Regions from separate parts of the Caulobacter sp. GW821-FHT05F04 genome, predicted to be linked through region 4. Evidence: predicted binding sites of a transcription regulator. Region 4 holds the regulator's gene; each other region holds the start of a gene.

Region 1 (2,198 bases), on a different contig from region 4:
GCGCTACACCCGCCACCCGAACTATTTCGGCGACGCCTGCGTGTGGTGGGGGCTCTATCTGATCGCCGCTGAAACCGGCTTGGGCGCCTGGAGCCTGCCGGGGCCGATCCTGATCACCGTGCTGCTGACCCGCTGGAGCGGCGTGCCGACCACCGAGGGCAAGATGCGCAAGTCCAAGCCGGGCTATGAGGACTACGTGGCGCGGACCAGCGGCTTCGTGCCGTGGTTTCCGAAGAAGATCGGCCAAGCTCAATAAACCGTGTTATCCCTGAAGCCTCGTAGAGGCTGTCCGGGACCCAGGGGCGGCGCGCGGCGCGTTTCGTCACCCCCTGGGTCCCAGCTCTGCGCTTCGCTTCGGCCGGGATGACAAGCTTTGGGTGCGAAGGAGCTTTCAGGCCCCCAGCTTCTCGATCAGCGCCATCGCGGCCGCCGGATTGCGCACCTTGGCCCCCGCGATGAAGTAGGCGAACACATCCCCGCGTTGGGCCCATGCCCGCGCCTGCCTCACCACCCCGTCCAGCTCCTCCGAGCTCATCCCGGTCGGCTCGTCCGGCTTGCTGGACATCAGCCGCGCATAGGTGAAATCCGCCGTCGGCTGGTCGATGCAGGGCCAGGTCGGCTCCTCGTCGTCGACGGCGTAGACGATGGCCGCGCCATACTTGGCGGCCAGGTCGTAGAATTCCTGGCAGGCGAAGGTCGGGCTGCGAACCTCCAGGGCGTGGCGGAGTGGAACGCCCTTCCGATCCTTTGGCAGCAATTTCAGGAAACCCTCGAAATCCGTCGCGTCGAACTTCTTGGTCGCCATGAACTGCCAGTTGATGGGACCCAGTTTCGGACCCAGTTCCTCAAGCCCCTGGGACAGGAATTTTTCGAGGGAATCGTTGTTTTCGGACAGCACCTTGCGGTTGGTGCAGAAGCGGCTGGCCTTGACCGCGAACACGAAGTCGTCCGGCGTCTCGTCGCGCCACTTCTGCCAGCTGTTGGGCTTGAAGGTCGAATAGTAGGTGCCGTTGATCTCGATGCTGGTCAGCTTCGACGAGGCGTATTTCAGCTCGTCCTTCTGCTTGAGATCGTCGGGATAGAAGGTCCCGCGCCAGGGCTCGAACGTCCAGCCGCCGATACCGGTTCGGATCTTGCCCATGCGAGAATGTTCCCTTGATGTTCTCTCGGAAATTAGGCGAGGTTTGGCGGTGCGTCGAGGCTGAAAATCCTCTCCCCGTGGGAGAGGTGTCGGCGCAGCCGACGGAGAGGGACGTGGCCGGCGTGGCAGGACTTCCCCCTCCGGTCGCTGCGCGACCACCTCCCCCGCTAGGGGGAGGATTTATGGCGCACGACCTCGGCGGGGTCGTGCGAACATCGGCTCGTTTCCTTGATCCAGGCGCCGCCGCCGTCCAAGCAGGCGTCGACGGTCAGCCATTCCTGAATATGCGGCGCGGCGGCGATAGCGCCGGCGAGAACTAGGGCCGCGACGTACCAGATCAAGCGCCGCCGCCTCACCTCAGCACTCCACCCGGTTGACCGACAGGCCCACGGCCAGACCGCCCATCGAGGTTTCCTTGTAGATCTCGTTCATGTCCTCGCCGGTGCGCTTCATCGTGGCGATCACCTTGTCGAGGCTGACCGAGTGCTGGCCATCGCCGAGCAGGGCCAGCCTGGCGGCGTCGATGGCCTTGATGGCGCCCATGGCGTTGCGCTCGATGCAGGGGATCTGCACCAGGCCGCCGATCGGGTCGCAGGTCAGGCCAAGGTTGTGCTCCATGCCGATTTCGGCGGCGTTCTCGACCTGGGCGTTGGTCCCGCCCAGCGCCGCCGCCAGGCCAGCGGCGGCCATCGAGCAGGCCACGCCCACCTCGCCCTGGCAGCCGACCTCGGCCCCGCTGATCGAGGCGTTGCGCTTGTAGAGCGCGCCGATCGCCGCGGCGGTCAGCAGGAACACGCGGATCTGCTCGGGCGTCCCCTTGTGGAAGCGGACGAAGAACCGCAGCACGGCCGGGATCAGGCCCGCCGCGCCATTGGTCGGGGCGGTGACCACGCGGCCGCCGGCGGCGTTCTCCTCGTTGACCGCCATGGCCCACAGGTTGACGAAGTCCATGGCCGCCAGCGGGTCGCTCATCTGGCGCTCCATCCGGCCCAGGATGGTCTGGTGGATCTGGTGGGCCCGGCGCTTGACGGCCAGGCCGCCGGGCAGGACGCCGTCC
Region 2 (2,198 bases), on a different contig from region 4:
AAGCAGCCGCCCTCGCGCATCGACGGCATAGGCGGGGGATCCGCGCCGGGCTGAGTGCGGATGGTGCGATAGGCGCGACAGCGTTCTTGGCGGCGTGTCTGCTTGTTCTCGAACTTCGGTTCCCTTTGCCAGGCCTCGCGCCCGTCGGTCGGGCCGATGAACGTGCCGGGCGGCTTGGGAACACCGCCATAGCAGCGCTCATTCTCCTCCGGGGTCATGTGCTCGTTGCTGAGCCCCCTGCACGCCCGGTGGTAGCGGCCCCAGCCATAGTCCGGATTGCCCTCGGTCAGCCGCCATTGCTCGACGGCCTTCGGATCGACCGTCCAGGCGGGCTCGATCGCGGGGGAGCCCGTGGCGCGCGGTCCGGTGAGTCGCCCCGTCGCCCCGTCCGGCGCGGCCGACGGCGTCTCTTTTGCCGGAGCAGCGCTCCGGGAGGCCGCCCGCCCGCTCAGCGGTAGGGATCGCGGCCTCCGCCGATCGAACCGCTCCAGGTCCACGACGATCACCGTCGGCTCCTCAACGACCGGCGCCGTGTCCTCGACCAGCACCAGGGCGGCCAGGATCAGGCTATTGATCAGGACGCCGCCCGACACGGCGATCCAGCGTCGCCCTCCCCGCAACATTTCCGCCCCCTGGCCGCCACCTCTGGTTAAGCTGAGTGGCAGCACGCGCGCCGCTGGCGCCGTTTTCGAGGCGGTGGCGTGTTCAATCAGCGCCCATCGAAGAGTCGCCCTGCTGACATCCGCTGTCAGCAGCAGCGCCGCGGCGCGTGCGCGACATTTGTTCGCATGTTGTTCTTGTGTTAATTCGCGCGTCGAGCCCTACATATAGCCGCTGCGCCGCGACCAATGTCGCGGCCCAACGTTCCGGAAAACATGGCTGAGCAACTGAACTTCATCCGCGTTCGCGGCGCCCGTGAGCACAATCTGAAGAACGTCAGCGTCGATATCCCGCGTGGCGAGCTGGTCGTGCTGACCGGCCTGTCGGGCTCGGGCAAGTCGTCCCTGGCCTTCGACACGATCTATGCCGAGGGCCAACGTCGCTATGTGGAAAGCCTGTCGGCCTACGCCCGTCAGTTCCTTGAGCTGATGAGCAAGCCCGATGTCGATCTGATCGAGGGCCTGTCGCCCGCGATCTCGATCGAGCAGAAGACCACCAGCCGCAACCCGCGCTCGACCGTCGGCACGGTGACCGAGATCCACGACTACATGCGCCTGCTGTGGGCGCGGGTCGGGGTGCCGTACTCGCCCGCCACCGGCCTGCCGATCGAGAGCCAGACCATCAGCCAGATGGTCGACAAGATCACCGCCCTGCCCGAAGGCACGCGTCTCTACCTGCTGGCCCCGGTCGTTCGCGACCGCAAGGGCGAGTACCGAAAGGAGATCGCCGAGTGGCAGAAGGCCGGCTTCCAGCGGCTGAAGATCGACGGCGAATACTATCCGATCGAGGACGCCCCGGTCCTCGACAAGAAGTTCAAGCACGACATCGACGTGGTCGTGGACCGCGTGGTGACCAAGCCCGACATGGAGCAGCGCCTGGCCGACTCCATCGAGCAGGCGCTCCGGCTCGCCGATGGTCTCGCGGTTGCCGAGTTCGCCAATATCGAGGACGGCGAGAAGGAGCCGCGGCGCATCCTGTTCTCGGAACGCTTCGCCTGTCCGGTCAGCGGCTTCACGATCGCCGAGATCGCGCCGCGCCTGTTCTCGTTCAACAATCCGGCCGGCGCCTGCCCGGTCTGCGACGGCCTGGGCGCCAAGTTGGCCTTCGACGCCGACCTGGTGATCCCCGACAAGGACAAGAGCCTGCACAAGGGCGCCGTAGCCCCGTGGGCCAAGGGCCCCTCGCCGCTCTACACCCAGACCCTGCAGGCCCTGGCGCGCCACTACGGCTTCTCGATGGATGACGCCTGGTACAAGCTGTCGCCCGACGCGCGTGACGTGGTGCTGAACGGGTCCAAGGGGACCAAGATCAAGTTCATTTACGACGACAACGCCCGCAAGTATGAGGTCGAGAAGCCCTTCGAAGGCGTGCTGCCGAACCTGGAACGCCGCTGGCGTGAGACGGACAGCAGCTGGGTGCGCGAGGAGCTGGGCCGCTATCAGTCCGACACCCCCTGCGAGACCTGCCACGGCAAGCGCCTGAAACCCGAAGCCCTGGCCGTCAAGATCGACGCCATGGACATCGCCGAGGTCTCGATG
Region 3 (2,198 bases), 240 kb from region 4:
TGATCGTCGAGACGGGACGTGACGACGACAGCAAGCTGGATCCCGCGCGTCCGCTGCGCTGTTTCGTGGGCGGAGCCTTCGTCGGCGAGATCACCCTGGCCGAATGCGCCAAGAAGAACGGCGTGGCCACCGGCGCCCTGGATGTCGGCGTCGATGAGACGGGCGCCCTGGCCGCCGCCGATCAGGCCGGCACGGTCCTGACCCCGCTGCCGCCGACCCCGACCGTCTCCGCGCCCGCCGCGACCCCGACGACGCCCGCGACGACGCCGGCCTCGTCGGCCAATACCGCGGCCAACACACCGCTCGGCGCCTGCTGGCGCTACGCCGGCAACGAATGGCGGCGCCTGCCCGGCGAGATCACCCTGAACGCTTGCGCCCAGCAGCTGTTCGGCGGCCGCTGCGAGAAGACTGGCGGCGCCACCTACGGCCGCTGGGGCGAGGAAACGCTGCGCCTGGTGCCGGGCCGAGTCGAGATCTCGTCGGACAACCGCAGCTTCCACACCGCGTTCGACCAGGGCCCGAACTGCTCTATCCCGAACGGCTGATAGGTTTATAGGTGTAATCCATGAGCAAGACCGTCCTCGCCGTCGCCGCCGTTCTGGCCGTTTCCAGTCTCGCGCTCGCGGGTTGCGAGAAGCAGACCAAGGCGCCGTTCGAGACGGGCGTCTGCTTCCAGGTGGCGACCAACAAGGACGGCACGCTGCGCTATAATCCGGTGGCCCGGAACGTGCCGCAGATGGAAGAGTGCGCCGCCACCCTGGAAGGCGTGCGCATGCGTTTCGTGCGCATGGGTCAGTCCAACAGCGCGGGCATGGTCGGCGCCTACCAAGGCTCGTTCATCTTCCTCGAAAAGGAAGGCATCTACGTCGGCCAGACCTATGAAGGTCCGCGCTTCATGTCGCTGGTCCGCACCGGCGACGGCCGCCTGGCCGTACCGGGCGCGATCCGCCGCCAGTAACCCTGGAGGAGGGAGTGGGGCGGTCCGTCCACAGCCGTCTTTCCCGTCCACAAGAACGTTACAAGAACAAAACTTGCGCGCGCCGTAAGCTCTCGTTAACGTCTCGCCTCAGATTCCGGCGCGAGGGTCGCCGGGCGTGAACAAGGGCGAGCGATGGCTGGCAGCGTCAACAAGGTCATTCTGGTGGGCAACCTCGGGGCCGATCCCGAGATCCGCAGCCTCGGTTCGGGCGACCGCGTCGCCAATCTCCGCATCGCCACCTCCGAGACCTGGCGCGACCGCACCAGCGGCGAGCGCAAGGAAAAGACCGAGTGGCACCGCGTCGTGATCTTCAACGACAACCTGGTGAAGGTCGCCGAGCAGTACCTGCGCAAGGGCTCGACGGTCTACATCGAGGGCGCGATCCAGACCCGCAAGTGGACCGACAACACTGGCGCCGAAAAGTACTCGACCGAGATCGTGCTGCAGAAGTTCCGCGGCGAACTGACCATGCTGGGCGGTCGCGGCGACAGCGCCGGCGCCTCGTCTGGCGGCGGCGGCGGTGACGAGTATGGCGGCGGCTATTCGGGCGGCGGCCAGCGCAGCCAACCCAGTGGCCCGCGCGAGAGCTTCTCGGCCGACCTGGACGACGAAATCCCGTTCTAGAGGACAGTGGAAGGCCGGCGGCGGCCGTTGGCGCCGTCGACGGCCGCTTCCACGGGGGCGAGCGGCGGGCGATCCGGAAGCGGTCGTCCGCCGCTTACGTTTCAGCTGCGCAATACGCTTGCCCTCAGTCAGAGGTTGTGTTTCCCTTTCCGCGTCTAAGGGGGATGCGCGATGCGATCCTGGTTTGCCGGCGTGGTCCTGGCCGCGATGGTTCCGATGTCGGCGTCGGCGCAGGATGTTCCGCCGCTGGTCTCCGATCCCCTGGTGGTCAAGGCCGCCAACCGCGCCCGAACCATGAACTATGTCCGCGCGGCGACCCGGCTGTCGGACGGCAGGGTTAGTCGGCGTGGGCCGGAGCTTTGTCCGGTCGTGGCCGGCGCCGCCAAGGATGTGAACGGCTACGTACGCTCGCGGCTGCGCCAGGTGGCGGGCGATGTCGGCCTGAGGTTCGAGGCCAGGAAGTGTTATCCCAACCTGCTGATCCTGTTCTCGCGTGAGCCGGAGGCCATGCTACAGCAGGCGCGCCAGCGCGGTAAGATCCGCTACGACATGGTCTCGATACCCCGCATCGACCGGTTCAAGGCCAACACCAATC
Region 4 (2,198 bases):
TCGGCGCTCTACGACCTGCCGGTCGCCGTCGAACGTCTGAAGGCGGCCCGCGCGGCGATCGACGCCTCGGGCCAGGACGTGATCCTGGTCGGCCGCACCGAAGGCTATCTGCGCGGAAACCGCGACCTCGCTCCAACCCTGGAGCGGCTCAAGGCCTACGCGGAGGCGGGGGCCGACTGTCTCTACGCGCCTGCGGTGACCGATCCGGAAGAGATCCGGGCGATCGTCCAGGCCGTGGCGCCCAAGCCGGTCAATGTGCTGTTCTGGGGGCCTGAGATGTCCGTCGAGAGCCTCGGCGCGCTGGGCGTGCGCCGGGTCAGCACGGGCGGGGCGCTGGCCGCGGCGGCCTGGGCCGGGTTCGACGCCGTCGCCAAGCGGCTGGCGGAGGAGGGGCGGCTGTAAGCGTCACCCGATACGAAAGGACCCCGATCCTCGGATGAAGATCGGGGCCGAATTTCAAGCGCTCCGAAGCGCCTAGTGATACCGGCGGATCAGCCCCACCAGCTTGCCCTGCACCTCGACCTGGTCGGGACCGAAGATGCGGGTCTCGTACTTGGGGTTGGCGGCCTCCAGGGCGATCGAGCCGCCCTTCTTGCGCAGGCGCTTGAGGGTGGCTTCCTCGCCGACCAGGGCGACGACGATCTCGCCCGAGGTGGCGGTGTCGCCTTTCTTGATGATCACGTAGTCGCCGTCGAGGATGCCGGCCTCGATCATCGAGTCGCCTTGCACCTCGAGAACATAGTGCTCGCCATTGCCCAACATGGATTCGGGCACCGGCAGACGTTCGCGCTCGTGCTGGATGGCGTCGATCGGCGTGCCGGCGGCGATCTTGCCCAGGATCGGCAGTTCGCGGCTGTCATTGGCCGGCGCGGCGGATACGGAGGCCGACGACGGCGCGCCGCCGCCTTCGAACACCTGCGGCCGGAAGGCGCCTCGCCCCTTGGGCGGGGCGGCCGTCGTGGCCTGCTGCGGCAGCTTCACCACTTCCAGCGCGCGGGCCCGGTGAGCGAGACGGCGAATGAAGCCGCGTTCTTCCAGGGCCGTGATGAGCCGGTGGATGCCCGACTTGGACGCCAGGTCCAGGGCCTCCTTCATCTCGTCGAAGGACGGGGAGACGCCGGTCTCCTTGATCCGCTCGTGGATGAACATCAGCAGTTCGTGCTGCTTGCGGGTGAGCATGTCGACCTCGGCTGGAACGCGGAACAAACCGCAAACCTCGCGAATGTTCTCTAGGCGTTCCGCCTCAAAGTCAAGTCGAGCGTTGCCGCAGGCCAAAAGTCCAGGAAATTCAAGGGCTAGAGCCTGATGCTGTCGAAAAGGCGACCAGAATCAAAAGCTTAACGAAAGCTTTCAGGGGCGCTTGCGGGCGATGATGATGTCCTGGTCCTGCATCGGCTGACGGCGCCAGACGCCGAGGGCCTGGTTCAGGACGTCGAGGTTGAGAGCCTCGTACTGCGCCAGGATCGGCTCCAGGTCATAGCCGATCACCGCCTCCGGCAGGTCCGGCGTCGCGGTCCAGCAACCGTCCAGGGCATGGACGAAGTCGAAGGCGATCTCGCCGCCGCCCGTGTTGGCGCGCGCCTCCTCGTCGATCAGATACCAGGAGACTATGCTGGTCCCGCCGGGCTTGAGCACCCGGGCGATCTCGCGCGCGAACTGGGCCTGGTCGGCGGCCAGCAGGTGGGTGAACACCGAACCCAGCCAGACATAGTCGAAGCTGGCGTCAGGATAGGGAAAGACGAAGGCGCTGGCCGGCTGCGAGCCGCCCGGATTGTACCGGTCGCTATGCATGTCGGCGTGGGTGAATTCGAAGCGCGGGTCGCCGACGGCGATGTTGGCTTTGCACCAGTCGATGGCCTCGGCCATCACGTCGAAGCCGGCATAGCGGCCCGACTCATCCAGATAGTCGACCAGCGGGGCGGCGGCGCGGCCGATGCCGCAGCCGACATCGAGGATGGCGTGATGCGGCTGCAGGCCGGCGGCGACGAACAGTTCCTTGAACTGCTGGCCCACGCGGATGAAGTCGGCGTCGGCCGCGCCGACGAGGTGCCATAGCCCCTGTGGGGCGGCCACGGCGTCGGACGGCGGCGGTGTTGGCGTTGGCGAGAGGGCGCGCCGCAGCTTGGAGAGAAGGGCCCGCATCCGATTCCTTTCAACGAAAGAGCGGCGCGGACCCTAGCGAGCGACCAGGCTTCAGC

Evidence for each region. Region 4 encodes LexA, which represses DNA repair genes until DNA is damaged. Its sites were predicted from a motif close to ATGTTCNCNANNTGTTCT; they were not measured.
Region 1: the regulator LexA is predicted to act here: its motif matches at 1,148-1,165, upstream of AC07R7_RS04150 (DUF72 domain-containing protein).
Region 2: the regulator LexA is predicted to act here: its motif matches at 781-798, upstream of uvrA (excinuclease ABC subunit UvrA).
Region 3: the regulator LexA is predicted to act here: its motif matches at 1,011-1,028, upstream of ssb (single-stranded DNA-binding protein).

What each region holds. Positions count from the first base shown of each region.
Region 1 covers NZ_JBWKSF010000001.1:879,832-882,029, reverse strand. The annotation lists gene AC07R7_RS04155 (DUF1295 domain-containing protein) at 1-256, shown strand, start outside; gene AC07R7_RS04150 (DUF72 domain-containing protein) at 392-1,141, opposite strand; gene AC07R7_RS04145 (hypothetical protein) at 1,309-1,482, opposite strand; gene AC07R7_RS04140 (L-serine ammonia-lyase) at 1,499-2,198, opposite strand, start outside.
Region 2 covers NZ_JBWKSF010000003.1:37,925-40,122, reverse strand. The annotation lists gene AC07R7_RS08775 (hypothetical protein) at 1-623, opposite strand, end outside; gene uvrA (excinuclease ABC subunit UvrA) at 876-2,198, shown strand, end outside.
Region 3 covers NZ_JBWKSF010000005.1:83,998-86,195, forward strand. The annotation lists gene AC07R7_RS14635 (hypothetical protein) at 1-545, shown strand, start outside; gene AC07R7_RS14640 (hypothetical protein) at 566-958, shown strand; gene ssb (single-stranded DNA-binding protein) at 1,112-1,603, shown strand; gene AC07R7_RS14650 (hypothetical protein) at 1,775-2,198, shown strand, end outside.
Region 4 covers NZ_JBWKSF010000005.1:322,407-324,604, reverse strand. The annotation lists gene AC07R7_RS15820 (isocitrate lyase/PEP mutase family protein) at 1-402, shown strand, start outside; gene lexA (transcriptional repressor LexA) at 475-1,179, opposite strand; gene AC07R7_RS15810 (class I SAM-dependent methyltransferase) at 1,351-2,142, opposite strand.